Regions from separate parts of the Pseudarthrobacter sp. NPDC055928 genome, predicted to be linked through region 1. Evidence: predicted binding sites of a transcription regulator. Region 1 holds the regulator's gene; the other holds the start of a gene.

Region 1 (9,586 bases):
CCGTCGGCTGCCTTCAGCATCACGAGCGCCATGTCCGCTTGCTTGTCAGCCGTCAGGCCGTCTTCGCCTTCGGCTTCTTCCGCGAGCTGGGCAATAATGGGGATAAAGACCCTTGCTGTCGCCAGCGAGGCGACGACGGCCGCCTCGTCTCCGCTTCCGTTCCGAAGCGCCGCAACCGCGGCGAGGTATCCGGCGTCGGCCGTTCCGTCGTCGTCCTCGAAGTTGTGGATCTTCCCGTCGTCCCCGGCCAGGCTTCGGCCCTGCCACGGCCGGCCCGCCGAGTCTGCCGCTCCACCGGCTCCGGCGAGGGCTGCTGCGATGTGGCCGGGCAGGTGCCGCTGCGCCGGTCCGGCCGTGCCGGAAATGCTGCCGGACGCGCCGTCCAGGCCAGGTGCAGTGCCGTTCGGTTCCATCCTGTCAGGCTGACCGGGGCTTAGCGGCGGCCAGCGACGTCGAGGGCTTCGGGCAGCGTGAAGGCTCCGGCGTAGAGGGCCTTGCCCACGATGGCGCCTTCGACGCCCAGCGGGACAAGGGAACGGAGCACCTTGAGGTCATCGAGGCTGGAAATGCCGCCGGAGGCCACCACGGGCTTGCCGGTCTTCTCCACCATCTGGCGCAGCAATTCCACATTGGGCCCTTGCAGGGTGCCGTCCTTGGTGACGTCGGTGACAACGTACCGGGCGCAGCCGGCCTCCTCCAGGCGGCCGAGGACCTCCCAGAGGTCACCGCCCTCCTTGGTCCAGCCGCGGCCTGCCAGCGTGGTTCCGCGGACGTCGAGGCCGACGGCGATTTTGTCGCCAAAGCGGTCGATGGCCCGGGCTGTCCATTCCGGGTTTTCCAGGGCCGCGGTGCCAAGGTTCACTCGTGCCACGCCGAGGTCCAAGGCAGCTTCCAGTGATTCATCGTCCCGAAGTCCGCCGGAGAGCTCCACCTTGATGTCCAGGCGGCCCACCACTTCGCGGAGGAGTTCTGCATTGGAGCCGCGGCCGAACGCGGCGTCGAGGTCCACCAGGTGTACCCATTCGGCGCCCTGCTGCTGCCAGTTGAGGGCGGCTTCCAACGGAGTGCCGTAACTCGTTTCGCTGCCGGCCTCACCCTGCACCAGCCGGACGGCCTGGCCGTTCACGACGTCGACGGCGGGGAGCAGTTCAAGAACCGGCAGATCGTTTGCGGTGGTCATCTCAGAATCCTCAGGTAGGTGTGCAGCTGTTAGTGGGAGGTGGCCCGGTGCGGGCTAGCTTCCGGGAAAGGTCAGCAGGGCGGCAGCCAGCAGGGACATGCCGGCCAGGACGTAGAAGCCAATTTGGGTCCAAAGCGGCTTGTGCTGCTGCCGGAAGGACAGGGCACCGCCCACCAGGAGGCCGGCGAGCCCCATCAGGACAATGGACCACATCTAGGCGTTGCCATCCGCGGGTGCAGGCTTCCGCAGGGCGTCCACCCAGTTGCGCAGGAGGCGGGCTCCGGCGTCGCCGGATTTTTCCGGGTGGAACTGGGTGGCGCAAAGCGGTCCGTTCTCCACGGCAGCGATGAACGGCGCGCCGTGCTCGGACCAGGTGACCTTGGGCGGTGCCATGCGCGGCTGCACCACGTCAAAGTTCCATTCCTGGACGCCGTAGGAGTGCACGAAGTAAAAACGCTGGTCCTCGACGCCTGCGAACAACTTGGACCCTTCCGGCACTTTGACGGTGTTCCAGCCCATGTGCGGTACGACCTCCGCCGGAAGGAGTTCCACCTTTCCGGGCCACTCCCCCATGCCTTCGGCCTCGGTGCCGTGTTCCACACCAGCCTCGAACAGGACCTGGAGGCCTACACAGATACCCAGCACTGGACGCCCGCCGGCGACGCGCCGGCCGATGAGGCGGATGCCGTCCACGGCTTTCAGTTCGCGCATGACCGTTTCGAAAGCGCCGACGCCGGGGACCACGAGGCCGTCGGCGTTCAGTACGTCCTCGGGCTTGGAGCTGAGGATGACTTCTGCCCCGGCCCGTTCGAGGGCGCGCACGGCGGAACGGACGTTACCGGACCCGTAGTCGAGCACGGTGACGGTGGGCTTGCCTTCGGGCGATTCCGGCTTCTTCAGGGAAGCCGGGTCGATCACGGCGCCGTCGCGGAGGATCTGGCCGCTCACAGGGCACCCTTGGTGGACGGAATGCCTTCTACACGGGGATCGGGCTCCACGGCTGCACGCAATGCACGGGCGAATGCCTTGAACTGTGCCTCGACGATGTGGTGCGGGTCCCGGCCGGCGATGACGTTCATGTGCAGGCAGATGCCTGCGTGCAGCGTGATCGCCTCGAAGACGTGCCGTGTCAGCGACCCGGTGAAGTGGCCGCCGATCAGGTGGTACTCCTGGCCGGCAGGCTCGCCGCCGTGGACCAGGTAGGGCCGGCCGGAGACATCAACTACCGCGTGCGCCAGGGCCTCATCCAGCGGCACGGTGGCTTCGCCGAAGCGGCGGATGCCGGCCTTGTTGCCGAGGGCTGTGCGCAGGACTTCACCGAAGGTAATGGCGACGTCTTCCACGGTGTGGTGGACATCGATGTGGGTGTCGCCGGTGGCCTTTACTGTCATGTCAATGAGCGAGTGCTTGCACAGTGCCGTGAGCATGTGGTCATAGAACGGGACCGAGGTGTCGATGTTTGAGACGCCGGTTCCGTCGAGGTTGATCTCCACGAGTACTGACGATTCGCTGGTGGCACGCTCCATGCGTGCGATGCGGGACGCGGCAGTGCTGGATCCGGTGGAACTCATGGTCATATGTCCTTTGCGAAGAAGGAGTGATTGCCGGCGCGCGCAGCGCGGCTAACTCAAGTTTAGGCGGGCAGCTTTGCCTGGCTCGCCAGGATGGCTTCCAGGGATGTGAGGAAGGCAGTGGTTTCTGTCTCAGTCCCGGCTGTGACGCGCAAATGGCCGGGGATTCCGACGTCCCTGATCAGGACGCCGGAGTCCAGCAGCTGCTGCCAGACGTCGTGGGGCCGGTCCAGTCCGCCGAAGAAGACGAAGTTCGAGTCCGAAGCGGCGGGTTTGAGGCCCATCCGTGTGAGCTCCGAGACGATGCGGTCACGCTGCTTCTTGATGTCCTCAACATCGGCCATCAGCGCCTCGCGGTGCTGGAGGGCGGCCAAGGCCGTGGCTTGCGTGACGGCGGACAGGTGGTAGGGCAGCCGCACGAGGCGCAGGGCGTCCGTCACTTCGGGGGCGGCAGCCATGTAGCCCAGCCGGGCTCCGGCGAGGGCAAAGGCCTTGCTCATGGTCCGGGTGACGATGAGGCGTTCCCGGCCCGGCAGCAGGGTCAGGGCGCTCGGCGTACCGTCGTGGGCAAATTCGTGGTACGCCTCATCCACAATCACGATGGTCTGGCTGTCCTCGCCGGCGGCGTACACGGCCTCCACAACATCCAGCCCCAGCCCTGTGCCGGTGGGGTTGTTGGGCGAACTCAGGAAAACGATGTTCGGCTGGAGTTCCTTCACCTGCAGGGCGGCTGATTCGGCGCTGAGGCCGTAGCCGAGCGCACGCTGGCCGGCAACGTACTTTGTGTCGGTGCCGCTGGCCAGTAGGGGGTACATGGAGTACGTGGGAGGGAAGCCCAGGGCCGTGCGGCCGGGTCCGCCAAACGCCTGGAGGATCTGCTGAAGCACTTCGTTAGAGCCGTTGGCTGCCCAGATGTTGGTTGCGTCAAGACCGTGGCCAAGGTACTCGGCCAGCGCAACGCGGAGATCGGAAAATTCACGGTCCGGGTAGCGGTTCAGGCCGGCGGCTGCCTCGGTGACTGCTGCGCTGATCGCGGCCCGTACGTCCGCAGGAACGCCGTGGGTGTTTTCGTTGACGTTCAGCAGAATGGGAACATCCAACTGGGGAGCCCCGTACGGGGTCAGGCCACGGAGGTTGCTGCGGAGGGGAAGGCGGTTCAGACGCTCTAGCTGGTCATTCACCTGAACAGTTTAGTGCCGAAGCATGGACCCCGAAAATGTGACGGTCAGCGGCAGCGTCACTTCACAGGTACAAACAGCTGCTGGCCTGGCACGACAGCGCCGGCAGTGAGGTTGTTGAGCTGGACGATGTCCGCTATCACGTCGCGGGGATCGCGCTCGGGTGCAACCGCTGCCGCGATCGCCCACAGTGACTCCCCGGACTGTACGGTGACGGACACTGTCGGTGTGATTGAGAGATCGGCTGCGGAGTCTGCTGCCTTGGCGGGGGCGTTCAAGAATCCCGCCAGCAGGAAGATCAGGACAGCGAGCAGGACCAGCGGGATGCCGATCAGGACCACCCGTCCGCGTCGCGTCAGGCGAAGGGGCGGCAACTGCTCCTTGCCGGGGCGGACCTGCGGGACTGACGTGAGGTGCTGTACCGAGACGAACTGCGGACGGGAGTCCTGCGATGCTGAAAACGCTGACATGAAATGAGCCCTCCTGGACCATGCTTTGCTGCCCGGAGTGTTCCTTCCGCTTGTCCGGCGAAGCGGACGTTCCCGAAGTATTCGAATCTTCGAACGCTTCCGGATGCGAATAGAACACATGTTCGAACTTTGCTTCTTCTGTTTTAGCACTTATCAACGAACATTGTCGAGACTCGCTAGAACAAATGTTTGAAAAAGTGTTGCGGCTGGCCTACGTTTGAACCAAGGATCAACCACCCGAAGTACAGCCACCTCTGTAGTTGATCAGCAGGGTCTGACAATCAATGCCGGAGGCTCCCGGCACCCGGCGCCGGAGGCACCGGGGCAACGGAAAGGCATTGGCTAACATGGCAGCAGCAGCCGGCGGCAGGGCGACCCCGCGGGGTCCACAGCCCCAGAGGACTCCCAAGGGGCTGACTGCCCGTCAGAAGAAGATCCTGGAAACGATCCAGCGTTCAGTCAATGACAACGGATACCCCCCGTCCATGCGCGAAATTGGCGACACCGTGGGGCTGGCCAGCCTCTCCAGCGTGACGCATCAACTCTCGCAGCTGGAGAAGTTGGGATACCTGCGCCGGGACCCTAAGCGGCCACGGGCCATGGAGGTCCTGATGCCGCTCACCCTGGACGGCGGGACTGCCAAGGCTCCCGGCTCCGCCGCACCGGCAACCCTGCGGGGCATCAGCGGCGGGAAGGTAACGGAGCTTTCCACTGCCATGGATACGGCCATGGTTCCCCTGGTAGGCCGGATCGCAGCCGGCGGGCCGATCCTTGCGGACCAGGTGGTTGAAGACGTGATGCCCCTCCCCCGCCAACTGGTCGGTCAGGGCGAGCTCTTTATGCTCAGGGTGGCCGGAGACTCCATGGTGGACGCGGCCATCTGCGATGGCGACTGGGTGGTGGTGAGGCGCCAGGCCGACGCCGTGAACGGGGACATCGTCGCAGCCCTCCTGGACGACGAAGCAACCGTCAAGACGTTCCGCCAGCGGGACGGCCACACGTGGCTGTTGCCGCAGAACACGCAGTACGAACCCATCCTGGGCGACCACGCCACCATCATGGGCAAGGTCGTTTCGGTTCTGCGTTCACTCTAGGTACATTGCCCAGCAGCAAAAAGATCAGCTGAGCCCGTCCACAAGGGCTGGCTCAGCTGATCTTCGCAGTTAACTCAGGCGTGCTCTTTGGACAGCCGTTCCAGCGCCGCAAACGCAATCTTTCGATCTGTGGTGGGCCAGAAGGGCGGCAGCGCACCCCGGAGGAACCCGGCGTACCTCTCGGTTGCCAGCCGTGAATCAAGCACCGCCACCACACCTTTGTCCCCGGTGGACCGGATCAGCCGGCCGGCACCCTGGGCAAGACGGATGGCGGCATGAGTGGCGGAGACCGACATAAAGCCGTTGCCGCCGGCCTGGGCGACGGCCCGGGAACGGGCAGTCATAAGGGGGTCGTCCGGCCGAGGGAACGGAATGCGGTCAATCACCACCAGCCGACAGGAGCCGCCGGGTACGTCCACTCCCTGCCACAGGGACATGGTTCCGAAGAGGCATGTGTCAGGCTCGTCGGCGAACTGCTTGACCAAGGCGGTCATCGTGGAATCGCCCTGGCAGAGGATGCTCAGTCCCAGACGGGGCCGCAAGGCGTCGGCTGCTTCTTCTGCGGCGCGGCGTGAGGAGAACAGGCACAGTGCACCGCCGCCTGAGGCCCTGATCAGCGCCTCGAGCTCCTCCAGCGCCTCCGCGGACACACCGCGCCCGGGCTTGGGCAGGTGCCCGGCAACGTACAGTATTCCCTGCTTTGGGTAGTCAAACGGGGAACCGACGTCAATGCCCGTCCAGCTCGGGGCGCCCGGGCCCACAAGGCCCAGCCCGCCGGCGGCCGGCTCGAAAGCGGAGCCGATGGCCAGTGTGGCCGAGGTCAGCACTACGGTGTGGCCTTCGAACAGTCCCTCGCGCAGCTTCCCTGCGACGCTGAGCGGTGCGATGTTTATCAGTGCCGGTGCGGCGTCGTCGGGCTGCGCATAGCCTTGCTGCGGATCGAAGGTGCTGGCACGCGAGAACCACACCACTTCCCGGTTCTCCCGGGCCACGATCAGCCGTTCACACAGTTCCAGGATGAGCATCAGACGTGAGCGCGCGAGCTGCCGCCCGCCGTCGGCCGCCTGGCTGCTGTCCCCCTTCGAGTCGGACAGGGCAGCCCTGCAGGCGTCACGCAGCTGGTCGATGCAGTCCAGCTGCTCGTCATTAAGTCCGTTGGGAAGGAGCCCGTTGGGAACCCCTGCCAATGCCAGTTCCAGGTTGGCGGCCGCAGCGTTGAGGGCGTCCACCGTAATGGCCGTGTGCTTCCGCGCTCCGGCAGCCGCCGCATGGACCATCGCTACGGACAGCTGCCCGGACACCGCACCGGTCACCCGGTCCTGTAGCTCGTGCGCCTCGTCAACCACCACGACGTCGTATTCGGGCAGGACAGCCAGCCCCTCGAACGCGCTGACGGCGAGCATCGCGTGGTTGGTGACCACAACATCGGCGTCGGCCGCGTCCTGGCGGGCGAGTTCGCTGAAGCATTCAGCGGCCATCGGGCACTTCTGCGCCCCCAGGCATTCCATCGACGTCACCGAAACCTGCCGCCAGGCACGGTCCGTGACACCCGGGAGGAGTTCGTCACGGTCGCCGGTAGTGGTTTTTTGCGCCCAGTCGCGCAGCCGCACTACCTCTTTGCCCAACTGCGACGCCGGTCCCCCGAGAGCGGCTGCGAAGTGCGGCACGCTGGTGTCCTCGCCAAGGGAAAAAAGCTGGCCTTCGGAGGGTTCCTCCGAGGGAAACCCGCCTTCAAGCTTGTGCCGGCAGACGTAGTTGGAGCGACCCTTCACCAGCGCCACCTTGACGGGGCGGTCCAGGGCCGGGGTGATGGTCTTCAGCAGCCGCGGCAGGTCGCGGCCCACAATCTGTGTCTGCAGGGCCAATGTTGCGGTGGAAACCAAGGTGGGCTTGTTGCTCACCAGCGAGTGCGCAATGAGCGGAATCAGGTAAGCCAGCGACTTTCCCGTTCCAGTGCCGGCCTGGACCAGGAGGTGGTCGCCGGTTTCGATGGCACGGGCCACCTGCCTGGCCATCTCGTGCTGGCCGCTGCGGCTTTGTCCGCCCATTCCGGCCACGGCACGGTCGAGCAGTTCGATCACGAACTGCTCGCCGGCCGTGCCTGAAGGCTCACCTGCCACCGGTTCAGCCATTGCTGACGAATGATTCCAGTTCAGCCGCGAGGCCTTCCCGGACCATCACCACTGCCCGCGTTCCGTCCTCGCCATGGTCAAGGCTGAGGATTTCCGCGTCGGTGTCATGCAGTTTGCTGATTACGTCGCCACGATTGTAGGGAATGAGGAGTTCAAGCTTGACGCTGGGCCGCGGGATCGAGCTGCTGATCTCGCGCAGCAGCTCCGCGATCCCTTCGCCGGTCCGCGCCGACACCACCACATGGCGGGGTTCGCGCTGCTTGAGGCGTTCGATCACAAACGGATCCGCGGCGTCTGCCTTGTTCAGGACGATGATTTCCGGCACCTTGCGGGCATCGACTTCGCTGAACACCTTGCGGACTGCGGCGATCTGGCCTTCCGGGTCCGGGTGCGAGGCATCCACCACATGCAGGATGAGGTCCGCGTCCGCTACTTCCTCCAGTGTGGAACGGAATGCCTCCACGAGCTGGGTGGGAAGGGAGCGGACAAAGCCCACGGTGTCCGCCAGGGTATAGCCCAGGCCATCCGCGGTCTCCGCCTTGCGCACGGTCGGATCCAAGGTGGCGAACAACGCGTTCTCCACCAGAACGCCAGCGTCCGTCAGCCGGTTCAGCAACGACGATTTCCCGGCGTTGGTGTAGCCGGCTATGGCAACGGACGGCACTGAATTACGACGCCGGTTGGCCCGTTTGGTTTCCCGGGCCGGCTTCATCGCGGCGATCTCGCGCCGCAGCTTAGCCATGCGGGTACGGATCCGGCGACGGTCCAGTTCGATTTTCGTCTCACCGGGACCACGCGAACCCATACCGGCGCCAGCGCCGCCCACCTGGCCACCAGCCTGGCGGGACATGGATTCGCCCCAGCCGCGCAGGCGTGGCAGCAAGTATTCGAGCTGAGCCAGTTCCACCTGGGCCTTGCCCTCACGGCTCTTGGCGTGCTGGGCGAAAATGTCCAGGATCAGGGCCGTACGGTCAATGACCTTGACCTTGACGATGTCCTCCAGCCCGCGCCGCTGGGAGGGAGCCAGTTCGGCGTCAACCACTACGGTATCCGCGCCGGTGGACATCACGATTTCCTTGAGTTCCAGGGCTTTGCCTGACCCTAGGAACGTTCCGGGGTCCGGTTTGGCTCGGCGCTGGACCATGCCGTCCAGGACTTCCGAACCGGCGGTCTCGGCCAACGCTGCAAGCTCACGAAGTGAGTTCTCAGCGTCCGCGAGCGTTCCTTCGGCCCACAGGCCAGCCAGGACCACGCGCTCCAGGCGCAACTGACGGTATTCGACTTCGGTGACGTCTTCGAGTTCCGTGGACAACCCTGCCGTGCGGCGGAGTGCCCGGCGCTCTTCGAGGTCCTGCTGGTCGCCGTCGTAGGCGCTGTGTTCTTCTTCGAGGCGGGAGATCGCCTGGGCTTTGCCGAACACCGCCCTGCCGTCGCCTTCTGTGGCGGGGCCTCGTTTTGCCGGAACATCCTTGGAAAGAATCCGGTCGATGACAGCTTGGATTTCCTCCGGGCTCATATCCTGGGCTGCTGGATCGGATCCGGTGTTGGGCTGGCTGGTCATGGTCTCCTTTGAAGATTCGGCATTTCCAGAATAGTGCCGATTGCTGGTGAGTGGGGACGTATTCGCGCTGGGCTGACGGCTGGCGGTCATCCAGGACTCCTGTCTGTTGCGCACACCGTACAAGCGATGGCGTGCAGCGTAGGATCCACGCCTTCGAAAGGGTGGACGAAGTGGTATGCGCAGGCAACGTCAGGAGGGGCGCAGCGGGAAGCTGGCTTCGAGTATTGCCCGGCGGTCGGACCAGCCGGCGAAAGCTTGGTCGATGACGCATCTGCGGAAGGTAGGAAACCTGCATCGCTGCGGGACATGGCTGCGGGACGGGTTCAACCCGTGCCGGCTACTCGAAGATCAGGAACATGCCTTCCAGATTAGCAGACCCGGTCCCCCGCGGTTTCCCTTA
Region 2 (9,586 bases), on a different contig from region 1:
GTTGTATGGGTAGGGCATCAGAGGGGCCACCGAAAGATGAACCGAGAGAGGACGTGCCCCTAACGGAGCCGTTGGAGGATGGCCCCTGGGAGCCTCCCAACGACCCTGTTCGCAAAGGCCCACGTTTCAACGTCGCCGACTGGCACAGCGCTGTGACGACCGCGGCCCCGGCCCGCGTTAAGCGCGGCATGGCTGAGATGCTCAAGGGCGGCGTCATCATGGACGTCGTCAACGTCGAACAGGCCCGCATCGCCGAAGACGCCGGTGCCGTGGCAGTGATGGCGCTGGAACGCGTTCCGGCCGATATCCGTGCCCAGGGCGGCGTGTCCCGCATGTCCGATCCTGACATGATCGACAAGATCATCGACGCCGTGTCCGTGCCGGTCATGGCCAAGGCCCGGATCGGCCACTTCGTCGAAGCCCAGATCCTGCAGTCCCTGGGCGTGGACTACATTGACGAGTCCGAGGTCCTGACCCCGGCCGACTACATCAACCACATCGACAAGTGGAACTTCACCGTTCCCTTCGTCTGTGGCGCCACGAACCTGGGTGAGGCGCTGCGCCGCATCAACGAGGGCGCGGCAATGATCCGGTCCAAGGGCGAGGCCGGCACCGGCGACGTCTCCAACGCCACCGGCCACATGCGCCAGATCCGCGCCGAAATCCTCAAGCTCGCTGCCCTGCCCGAGGATGAGCTCTACGTCGCGGCCAAGGAACTGCAGGCCCCGTACGAACTGGTCAAGGAAATCGCGACCACCGGCAAGCTTCCGGTGGTGCTCTTCGCCGCCGGCGGCATCGCCACCCCGGCGGACGCGGCGATGATGATGCAGCTCGGGGCGGACGGAGTGTTCGTCGGTTCGGGCATCTTTAACTCCGGCAACCCGGCCCAGCGCGCCGCCGCCGTGGTCAAGGCCACCACCTTCTTCGATGACCCCGACGTCATCGCCAAGGCCTCCCGCGGCCTGGGCGAAGCCATGGGCATCAACGTCGACGAGATCCCGCAGCCCCACCGCCTCGCCGAACGCGGTTGGTAAACCAGCTAGGGAGAGTCCTTGCTGCCATTCTTCGAGGGTGTCCCGCTTCTAAGGAAGTGGCACACAGCCGTTCGCATCAACCTAGCCAAAGCTCGACCTGACATCGACGAGCCTGCATCCGTCAGGGTCGGGCGTGGCTAGCGGCAGATACCATTATCGGTCAGCAGGACGGCAAAATCCGCTCGGAGAATCGGGAGCGCCTCACTCGCGTCCTCGCCGAGGAGCTCGTCGAGAGTCCAGACCGCGAAGTAGGGCTGTCTGGGAAGCAGGATGCCGAGCCTGCGAATGCCCAGCGAATCGTCGAGGTCGAGGAGTGTATAGCCAAGCAGCTGGAACAGCGTGTCCCTGATCCATGGGCTAGTGATCTCCTCCCGCGTCTTTAACTCCACGAGCAAGTCACCGACAGCCCAATCAGCGTCTGCCCCTCCTACTGCCACGCTTGCGAGGAAATGCGGGTTGGGCACGTAGTCGTCGCCCGCCTCGATGCCGCGGTTCCACTCATCCAGGAGCGGCCCGACCGCGTCGCGCATGATTGCGATATCGACGACCAGCGAGTCGTCGATGCTCATCATGAGGTCGACGGCGTTTTTCGCTCGCTTGATCCGTCGGCCCAGTTCACCTGAAAGTGCCTCATGCGGCCCTATCCGCGCGATACTCTCGCACCAAGCGAGATAAACCGACGCCCTGGCGAGGCTCAGCGGGTGGCTGTCCCGCTCCTTCCAAGTGAGATAAGCGAAGCCTACGGCCTGCTCCAGCATCTTGTGGATGTGCTTTCCCCTATGGACGACACTCGGATCGGCAGCAAGAAGGTCGAGCCCTCTCTGAGCCATCGTGTCCACGAAGTTGAAGCCGGGCAGCTCCATCCGAATGCGATAGTCGAGAGCCATGCCCGCCACGATCGCGTGGCCCTGACGGTCCTTCACCGCTTCGGGAATGGGGAGACGAGTTCCAAACGAAATGAGCTCGTCGAAGCCGAACGACGAGGCCACCGCGCGGCCCCGGTGACCTCGGGTTCCAGCTAGTGCGAGCTGCGGGGCACTCTCGTAGATGAATTGCCGAATCGGCGATTCCTTGCTGCTGAGGTGGCTCGTAAGGGACATGGTGCGACCCTATCGCGGGCCTTGCCTGGTCGTCGGCATGGCCGATTCAAAGGTTTAGGCTCCTACACGGCCGGGAATAGGACCGAGGATTTACATCCGAGCCCGGTAGGACGGAACCTTACCCCTGGAGGCGGTCGCGCTGCATTCGATCGATCTGTCGATTCAGCCAGTATGACTTCGGCCTGTTGATCCAGAATCGCAGCCAAGCCTGAAAAGCACCGACGCCGCCGGGACGACAACCACGTTCACCTACGATGCCGCCGGGAACAGGCTCACAGCCTCCAGGCCCCTTACCGGCACGGCCCAGTCAGCCGTCGTGACGAACACGTACGGCGATTCAGCTCATCCGGGAGACGTCACCTCTGTCACGGATCCGAACGGGCACGCTACCACATTCGTCTACGACACTTACGGCAACAGGACTTCGGTCACTGACGCTCTGGGCAGGACCATGGGCACCGCCTCCGACATCCTCGGCCGAAAAACTTCCACGACCACCCCGAGCGGCAAGACCACGACATACGCCTACAACACTGCTGGTTTCCTGGAAACCGTTACTGACCCGCTCGGGAAGGTCTCGACGTTCGCCTACGACGCGGCCGGGAACAAAACCTCAGTCACCGACCCGTTGGGGCACACGACCACCTACACCTATGACGCCCTCGGGAGGCACACGGTGACTACCGCGGCCGATAACACCACGACCTCCAGCGGCTACGACAACGACGGGAACCTGACTTCCCAAACAGACCAGAATGCCCACACCACCAGCTACACCTACGACGCCAGGAACCGGCTCACCTCCTCCAAAGACGGGCTGAACAGAACCACCACCTACGCCTACGACGCCGCCGGACAGCTCACCGGCAGGACCGACCCCTCCGCCAGGACCACCACCATCAGCTACAACACCGCCGGAGACAAAACAGGCATCACCTACTCTGACGGAGTCACCCCCAACGAAACGTTCACCTACACAGCCCTGCACCAGCCCGCCACGATGACAGACGGAACCGGGACTACCATTACGCAGCCGAGACCTACGAGGAAGAGACCCAGATCGTCGAGGAGACCTTCCGTCGCAATACTGTCGACTGCTTCGTGATCACCTGCCCGTCGTCCGATGACCTGCCACTCCCACTTTTCCTGCTCGAGCGCCAGATTCCATTCGTCGTGTTCGGAAGGCCCTGGGGTTTGCCAATGTCGGAATGCTGGTGGGTCGATGTCGATGGGGCCGCCGGTCTCGAGCAGGCGGTGAACCACCTGGTCGAGCTCGGCCACCGACGCATCGCCTACCTCGGTTGGGAGAAATCGGCCGGCTTGGCCGAGGATCGCGAGTCCGGCTGGCAGCGCGCCATGGGCTCGCACGGTCTCCCCACGCGCGGGATGATTGTGCGCGGCCCGGACGACGTCGAGACCGGGCGCCGGCTAGCCGGGGAACTACTCGACCGGCAGACACCGGCGTCAGGGATCATCTGTCCAAGCGACACCATGGCAATCGGCGCAATGCGCGCGTGCCGGGAACGAGGACTCGAACCCGGCCGCGACGTCGGCATTACCGGCTACGACGACAGCCTCGGTTCCCGCGTCGTCACGCCCGGGCTGACAAGCATCGCACAGCCACTGGAAACCGCCGCGAAGCACACCGTCCGCCTGCTGCTGGACCTGCTCAACAGCCCCGACAGCAAACCCGAACAGGTGCTGCTGCGGCCCTCACTCGTCGTACGCGAGAGCACGATGCCACGATGACACCCGGGGAAACGGGAACCCGTTTCCCCGGCCGCCTTGGCCGACCTTCCTCGGCAACGGCTTGCCGTGGCCGCCAGACGGCGGTCGAGACGCGGAGCTTCGCGTTCGACGATCCGGACACTGGAGGAGACCAGACAGTGGCGAGCTTCTCCAAGTGCGCCCTGCGTGCCCGGAACGCCAGACCGCGGACGTCATGTCCGGCAACGCACGGTACATCAAAGGCTGCGAAGTTCAGGCGGCCGCCGGACCACACCACAACTTCGCCGGCAAGGATGCAACCTCCAGGAACCATTTCTGGTGCGACGGCCTGCAGCTCCGGAAGCGAAGCTCCGACGGTATCCCTTAATCGGGACTAGACATGCATTCAGCATAAGACTCAGAAAATGTCGATGAACCTGTATTCAGCTACCTACCCAGGTGACAGAGTGCAGTGAAGGTACCCGTCCCATTTGGGTTCCGTGTAGATCGCGCCTGGCAGTGCGCCGGGTGACGGGAATGTCTTGACGAGTTTCGCCAGGGCAACAGCAACCGGGGGCTGCAGAGCCGGCGAGATGGACTCGCTCATGGCCCCAGCCTAAAGGACGGGTCGTTCATACCTCTCGGGGCCGTCTTGGGTACCCTCGGCGGTGTACTTCTGGGTGCGCCTTATCGTTTCCGCCATGGCCCGCACGGACTCCGTAGACAAGGCGGACCTGGACACGCCAGTATTCGACGCTGACCAGGTTACAGCTGCCAACTACGGCCGCGCTCCTGGTGTTCCACCAAACTGGACGAACCGGTGGAACGAATGGATTTTCATTTCGTTAGTGCATCCCCGGCCTGTCAGGCGGCTTTGACCAGGGGTAGTTCGTCCCAGTGGGTGGTGTAGCGCGGGGAGCGCATGCCGCGTTTCATGCTCCAGTCGGGTCCGCCGCGGATGCCCGCGTGGCCCAGTCCGATGGAGCCGCGTCCGTAGCGGCGGACGATGTCTTCAAGGAGGGGTCCGATGTTGCGCTCTTCGTGCGGGTTCTCGAAGATTTCCAGGGGTTTCTGGGTTCCGGTGGGCCTAAGGTCCGTCACCATGATCCCGGCGCGGGCGTACTTCACGCCCTCGTGGATGGCGGGTAGCAGGGCGTGCGCGGCCTTGGTCAGGATCACCGGATCCGCGGTGGGCATGGGCAGCGGTACGCAGACCGACGGAAAGGAGGTGTCCTTCGCGTTGAAGTGCGAGGTGCCGGCGAAGGCTGTGAGGACCTTGGCCTGGAGGTGGTGTTTGGCCAGCCGGGCGCTGGCCTGCTGGCCGTACACGCTGAGGACCTGGCGCAGGCCGGCGGCTGTGGTGATCGGGGTGGAGAACGAGCGCGAAAAGATGAGCTGGTCCCGGCCCACGCGCTCCTCCTCCATGGGAATGCAGGGGGTGCCTTGCAATTCCAGGACGGTCCGCATCAGCACTACCGAGAATTTGTCGCGGATCCGCACGGGGTCCGCCCGGCTGAGATCGAGGATCGAGTGGATACCCATCGCGTTCAGCCGTTTGGTCAGGCGGGTGGCAACGCCCCAGAGTTCGACGACGGAAAGGCCCGCCATGAGTGCCTCGCGCCGACCTGCCGGCACCGAATCCCAGCGGCAGACGCCGTCGAACGCGGGGTTGTGCTTGGCCCATTTGTTGGCGAGCTTGGCGAGTGTCTTGGTGCGGGCGATACCAACACAGACGGGGACGCCCACGTTCCTCGCTGCGGCGGCTTTCATGTCCCGTCCCAGCTGGAGGAGTGCCGTGGGAGAGCCTTTGACGCCGAGGAAGGCCTCGTCGATGCTGTAAACCTCCAGCCACGCGGAGTACCGGCCCAGGAGTTCCATCACGCGGGCGCTGATGTCGCCGTACAGCTCGTAGTTGCTGGACCTGGCAATCAGCCCCCATTCTTTCGCCCGCGGGGCGATCTTGAACCACGGCTCCCCAACGCCGATGCCCAGGGCCTTGGCTTCAGGGGAGCGGGTGACGGCGCATCCGTCGTTGTTGGACAGAACAACCAGCGGTTTGCCCTCGAGGGACGGGTCAAAGGCGCGCTCTGCGCTCGCGTAGAAGCAGTTCACGTCCACGAGGGCGATTTCCTGCATCTGCCGCATCAGCGCCGGTTTAGACACGGGACCGGCCGCCGTTCTGGGTAGAGTTTCGGATATGGATACGGGGGTGACGGTTCGTCGGGCGCGCGTTGATGACGCTGCCGAGATGGCGCGCGTGCATGTGCGGTCGTGGCGTGAGACGTACCGCGGGGTAATGGCCGACCGTGTCCTCGACGACCCGGAATTGCCCTCCACCCGGGAACGCTTCTGGACCGTCGCCCTCAGCGACGAGCGCTACCAAGCGAACCGCGTCGCGGTGGCCGAACGCAACGGCGACGTGATCGGGCTTGCAATGGCAGGGCCACCCCAGGACTCCGGAACGCAGTGGGGCACGCACCTCTACGTGCTGTACGTCGTTGCGGCTGAGCATGGGACCGGCGCCGGGGCTGCCCTCCTGGACGCCGTCGTCGGCCCTCACGATTCGGCGGCGCTGTGGGTTGCCGATCCGAATCCCCGGGCGCAGGCGTTCTACCGCAAGCACGGGTTCGTAGCGGACGGGACCGTGAACGTGGACGACGGCGTGCGCGAGATCCGCATGGTGCGGCTCCTCTGAGCTGTGCTGCTTACTGAATTTCCGCGAGCTAGACATGGTGGAGGCACCTGGTGGCCACGCCCCAGATGGTGAGCTCACTGAGGCTGGGGACGCGGATGTCCGGGTAGCGGGAGTTCTCTGCCTGCAACACCACACCTGTGGCGGTGATCCGCAGCCGCTTGACGGTCAGTTCGCCGTCGAGGACTGCGATGACTACAGAGCCGTCCTTGGGTTCGAGCGCCCGGTTGACGATGAGTTCGTCGCCATCGCTGATCCCTGCCCGTTCCATCGAGTCGCCGGTTACCCGGACAACGAAGGTGCTGGTGATGTCCTTGATGAGGTGTTCATTCAGGTCGATCCGGCCGTCGAAGTAGTCCTGGGCTGGCGAGGGGTAGCCCGCGGCAACCGCAACCGGGGACATCAGCACCAGCCGCAAGGAGAGGCCCGCATCTATCACACGGGGACCGACAACAACGCCCACAACACACCTTTATTCGAATATATGTTCGATACTTTGAGTGTACAGGCAGGGGGCGACAGTGCGTAGTCTCAACTTGCGCTCCTGACGGACCTGCATGCGAAAGGCGCGCTATCTGATGCGGAATTAGCGCTGCCAAGCGCCTCCTCCTCGGGGACTGATAGTTCGGGATCCTGTGGCAGGTGCGGGACCGACCGCTATTTCTGCCCTCTTTCGGCGAGCCGCTGGAGTTGCCATTGATGCACGTCGGGCAGCCAATCCAACGGGGCCGATGGGCCGATCCGCGGGTCGTCGGGAACACCGCCGTCGAGCAGGTCCTGGACATATGCGCGATCCTGATTGATTCGTACTCCTAGTTGCCCAGCCCCTCCCACTGAACCGTGACCGGGAATGACGGCATCGACGTCGTCTGCCAGGTCCTCGAACAGCCGCAGCGCCTCGAGGTAGTCCCCGAGCGGATCCGCTGTCTCCAGGTCGAGGAACGGCATCAGGATGTCAGAAAGCATGTCGCCGGCGACGAGGACGCGGCGCTCTTCAATCAGCAGCGCCGCGTGCCCCGGGGCATGGGCTTGATGCTCGATGATGCGGACTTTGGGGCCATCCCAAGGAATCTGTTCAGCTCCGGCGGGCAGACCCGTAATTTGACCGAGCAGCTCCATCGGGATCTCTTCGGCGTACTCCGGCGGGAGCCCTTCGGCGATGAGGTCCTGCCAATCCGCTTTCGACAGCACATCGTGGATAGATGCCGCGCAGCGGGCCGTACCGTACCGGGGCGCTGCGCCGAAGGACGTGTGCCAGAGCACGTGGTCCCAGTCCGGATGCGTTGAGAAGCCTGCCACAACAGGCTGGCCCAACTCGCGAACGTCGTTCGCCAGGTCCGCCATTTCGCCACGAGTTATACCGGGGTCGATGAGCAACACACCGTCCCGGCCCTGCACCACAACGGAATTACTCTGGATGAACTCGCTCTCGTGAACGAGAACACCCTCAGCGATTTTCTTCAGCATGAAACGCCTTCCGCTTGTGGTTTTTGAACCAGCTTGTCGAGACGCTATTAGCTGTCGGTAGTGGAGCGCAAGCATCGTTGGCGAAGTGGGTAACCCACGGTCCGGGGTGCTCGATTAGGGCGAGGTGCGGGCCGAGACTATCCGGGTCCGCCAACGGCAAACCTGTATTCCGAGCGCCCATCCCACACAATCAAGAATCTGAATTTGGACGAGCGGTGCGGGGTTTCGATGTGGCGCCATTTAAGGTCAGCTGGGAACTCCAGTAGCCTGCTGGGATGGTTGCGGACGAGCAGGAACTGACAGGTGGAAACGCTTCCGAGAGCGTTGTTCGCATTGGTCACACCGTCCGAAAACCCTGGCTGGAGAACTCAGCCGCCGTGCAGAGTTATCTGAGTGCGCTCCGGTCGTCCGGGGTGGACGTTCCCCAGCCTCTGGGCCGGGACGAACACGGTCGAAGCACAGTGGAGTACATAGAAGGCGAACTCGCAATGGATCATCTGCCGCTCGGGCGGGACGATTTACTGCGGGTGGGTCGGATGATTCGGCAAATCCATGATGCGAGCGAAACAGTGCCGATGCGCAACCCGGGCGACTGGAAGATGCTGCTGCCGGCGGAGAATCCAGACCTGATGTGCCACAACGACCTCGCCCCGTGGAACCTCATCATGGGGGACCGCTGGGTATTCATCGATTGGGATGGTGCCGGGCCCAGCACGCGGTTGTGGGATCTGGCCTACGCCGCTGAGTCGTTCGGCCTGCTGTTCGACGGGCAGCCGGTGGATGACGCCGCCCTGAGGTTGCGGGCACTTGTTGACGGCTACGGAGCCGATGCCGCACTAAGCAAGGCACTTCCGGCGGCCATGGCGAAACGAACTGCGGCGATGTTCGATCTTCTGAAGTCCTCGCATGAGACCGGGGTTCAGCCTTGGGCCGACATGTACGTTAATGGACACGGTGAGCACTGGCGTTCCGCCGCCCACTACGTCGCGCGGAATCAAGCGATCTGGGAACAAGCCCTCGCGTAGCCGTTCAGCGGATGATGCGGTAACGCACGTGTGTGACGAGGCGGCTGCCGCTCACTTCCGTCGGCTCAAGCGTGAGGTTCCCGACGCCGTCGAGCAGCCGTTCACCCGCCCCCAGGGTCATGGGTGCGATGTGCAGCCGCAACTCGTCGATCAGCCCCGCCGACAAGTACTGGCGGGCCGTCTGCGCCCCTCCGGCGATGGCCACGTCCTTGCTGCCGGCGGCTTCCCTCGCCCTGGCAAGGGCCGATTCGATCCCATCGGTTACGAAGTTGAAGGTGGTTCCGCCCTGCATCTGCACAGGCTCGCGCTCCTGGTGCGTGAGAACGAACACGGGGGCGTGATACGGCGGCTCCTCACCCCACCAACCCCGCCATTCTTCGGCCCACGCCCCGGGCCCGGCGAACATGTTCCGACCCATGATGTACGCGCCTGCCGCGAGGATGCCCTCGAGCTCGGGTGCGTTGGCTTCGCGTTCCTCGAACTGCCATCTGTGCAGCAACTCGCCGCCCTCGCCCAAAGGGTCTGTCGGAGTTTGGTTCGGGCCGGCGACGAAGCCGTCGA

Evidence for each region. The regulator LexA, encoded in region 1, represses DNA repair genes until DNA is damaged. The targets are predictions, from matches to a motif close to TCGAACANNTGTTCGA.
Region 2: a site for LexA is predicted at 7,010-7,025, ahead of ACFC25_RS08720 (LexA family protein). Genes of this name have one in related genera too.

What each region holds. Positions count from the first base shown of each region.
Region 1 covers NZ_JBHJZH010000011.1:1,924-11,509, forward strand. The annotation lists gene ACFC25_RS14100 (SseB family protein) at 1-413, opposite strand, end outside; gene priA (bifunctional 1-(5-phosphoribosyl)-5-((5-phosphoribosylamino)methylideneamino)imidazole-4-carboxamide isomerase/phosphoribosylanthranilate isomerase PriA) at 434-1,180, opposite strand; gene ACFC25_RS14110 (hypothetical protein) at 1,235-1,393, opposite strand; gene hisH (imidazole glycerol phosphate synthase subunit HisH) at 1,394-2,128, opposite strand; gene hisB (imidazoleglycerol-phosphate dehydratase HisB) at 2,125-2,751, opposite strand; gene ACFC25_RS14125 (histidinol-phosphate transaminase) at 2,814-3,932, opposite strand; gene ACFC25_RS14130 (LysM peptidoglycan-binding domain-containing protein) at 3,989-4,399, opposite strand; gene lexA (transcriptional repressor LexA) at 4,747-5,493, shown strand; gene ACFC25_RS14140 (ATP-dependent DNA helicase) at 5,568-7,625, opposite strand; gene hflX (GTPase HflX) at 7,618-9,186, opposite strand.
Region 2 covers NZ_JBHJZH010000005.1:105,002-114,587, reverse strand. The annotation lists gene pdxS (pyridoxal 5'-phosphate synthase lyase subunit PdxS) at 54-1,034, shown strand; gene ACFC25_RS08760 (hypothetical protein) at 1,172-2,134, opposite strand; partial or broken gene ACFC25_RS08755 (hypothetical protein) at 2,343-2,414, shown strand; gene ACFC25_RS08750 (hypothetical protein) at 2,451-3,239, shown strand; gene ACFC25_RS08745 (substrate-binding domain-containing protein) at 3,236-3,883, shown strand; gene ACFC25_RS08740 (hypothetical protein) at 4,038-4,229, shown strand; gene ACFC25_RS08735 (hypothetical protein) at 4,293-4,448, opposite strand; gene ACFC25_RS08730 (Y-family DNA polymerase) at 4,706-5,986, opposite strand; gene ACFC25_RS08725 (GNAT family N-acetyltransferase) at 6,051-6,536, shown strand; gene ACFC25_RS08720 (LexA family protein) at 6,565-6,996, opposite strand; gene ACFC25_RS08715 (MBL fold metallo-hydrolase) at 7,191-8,000, opposite strand; gene ACFC25_RS08710 (phosphotransferase) at 8,276-9,025, shown strand; gene ACFC25_RS08705 (dihydrofolate reductase family protein) at 9,030-9,586, opposite strand, start outside.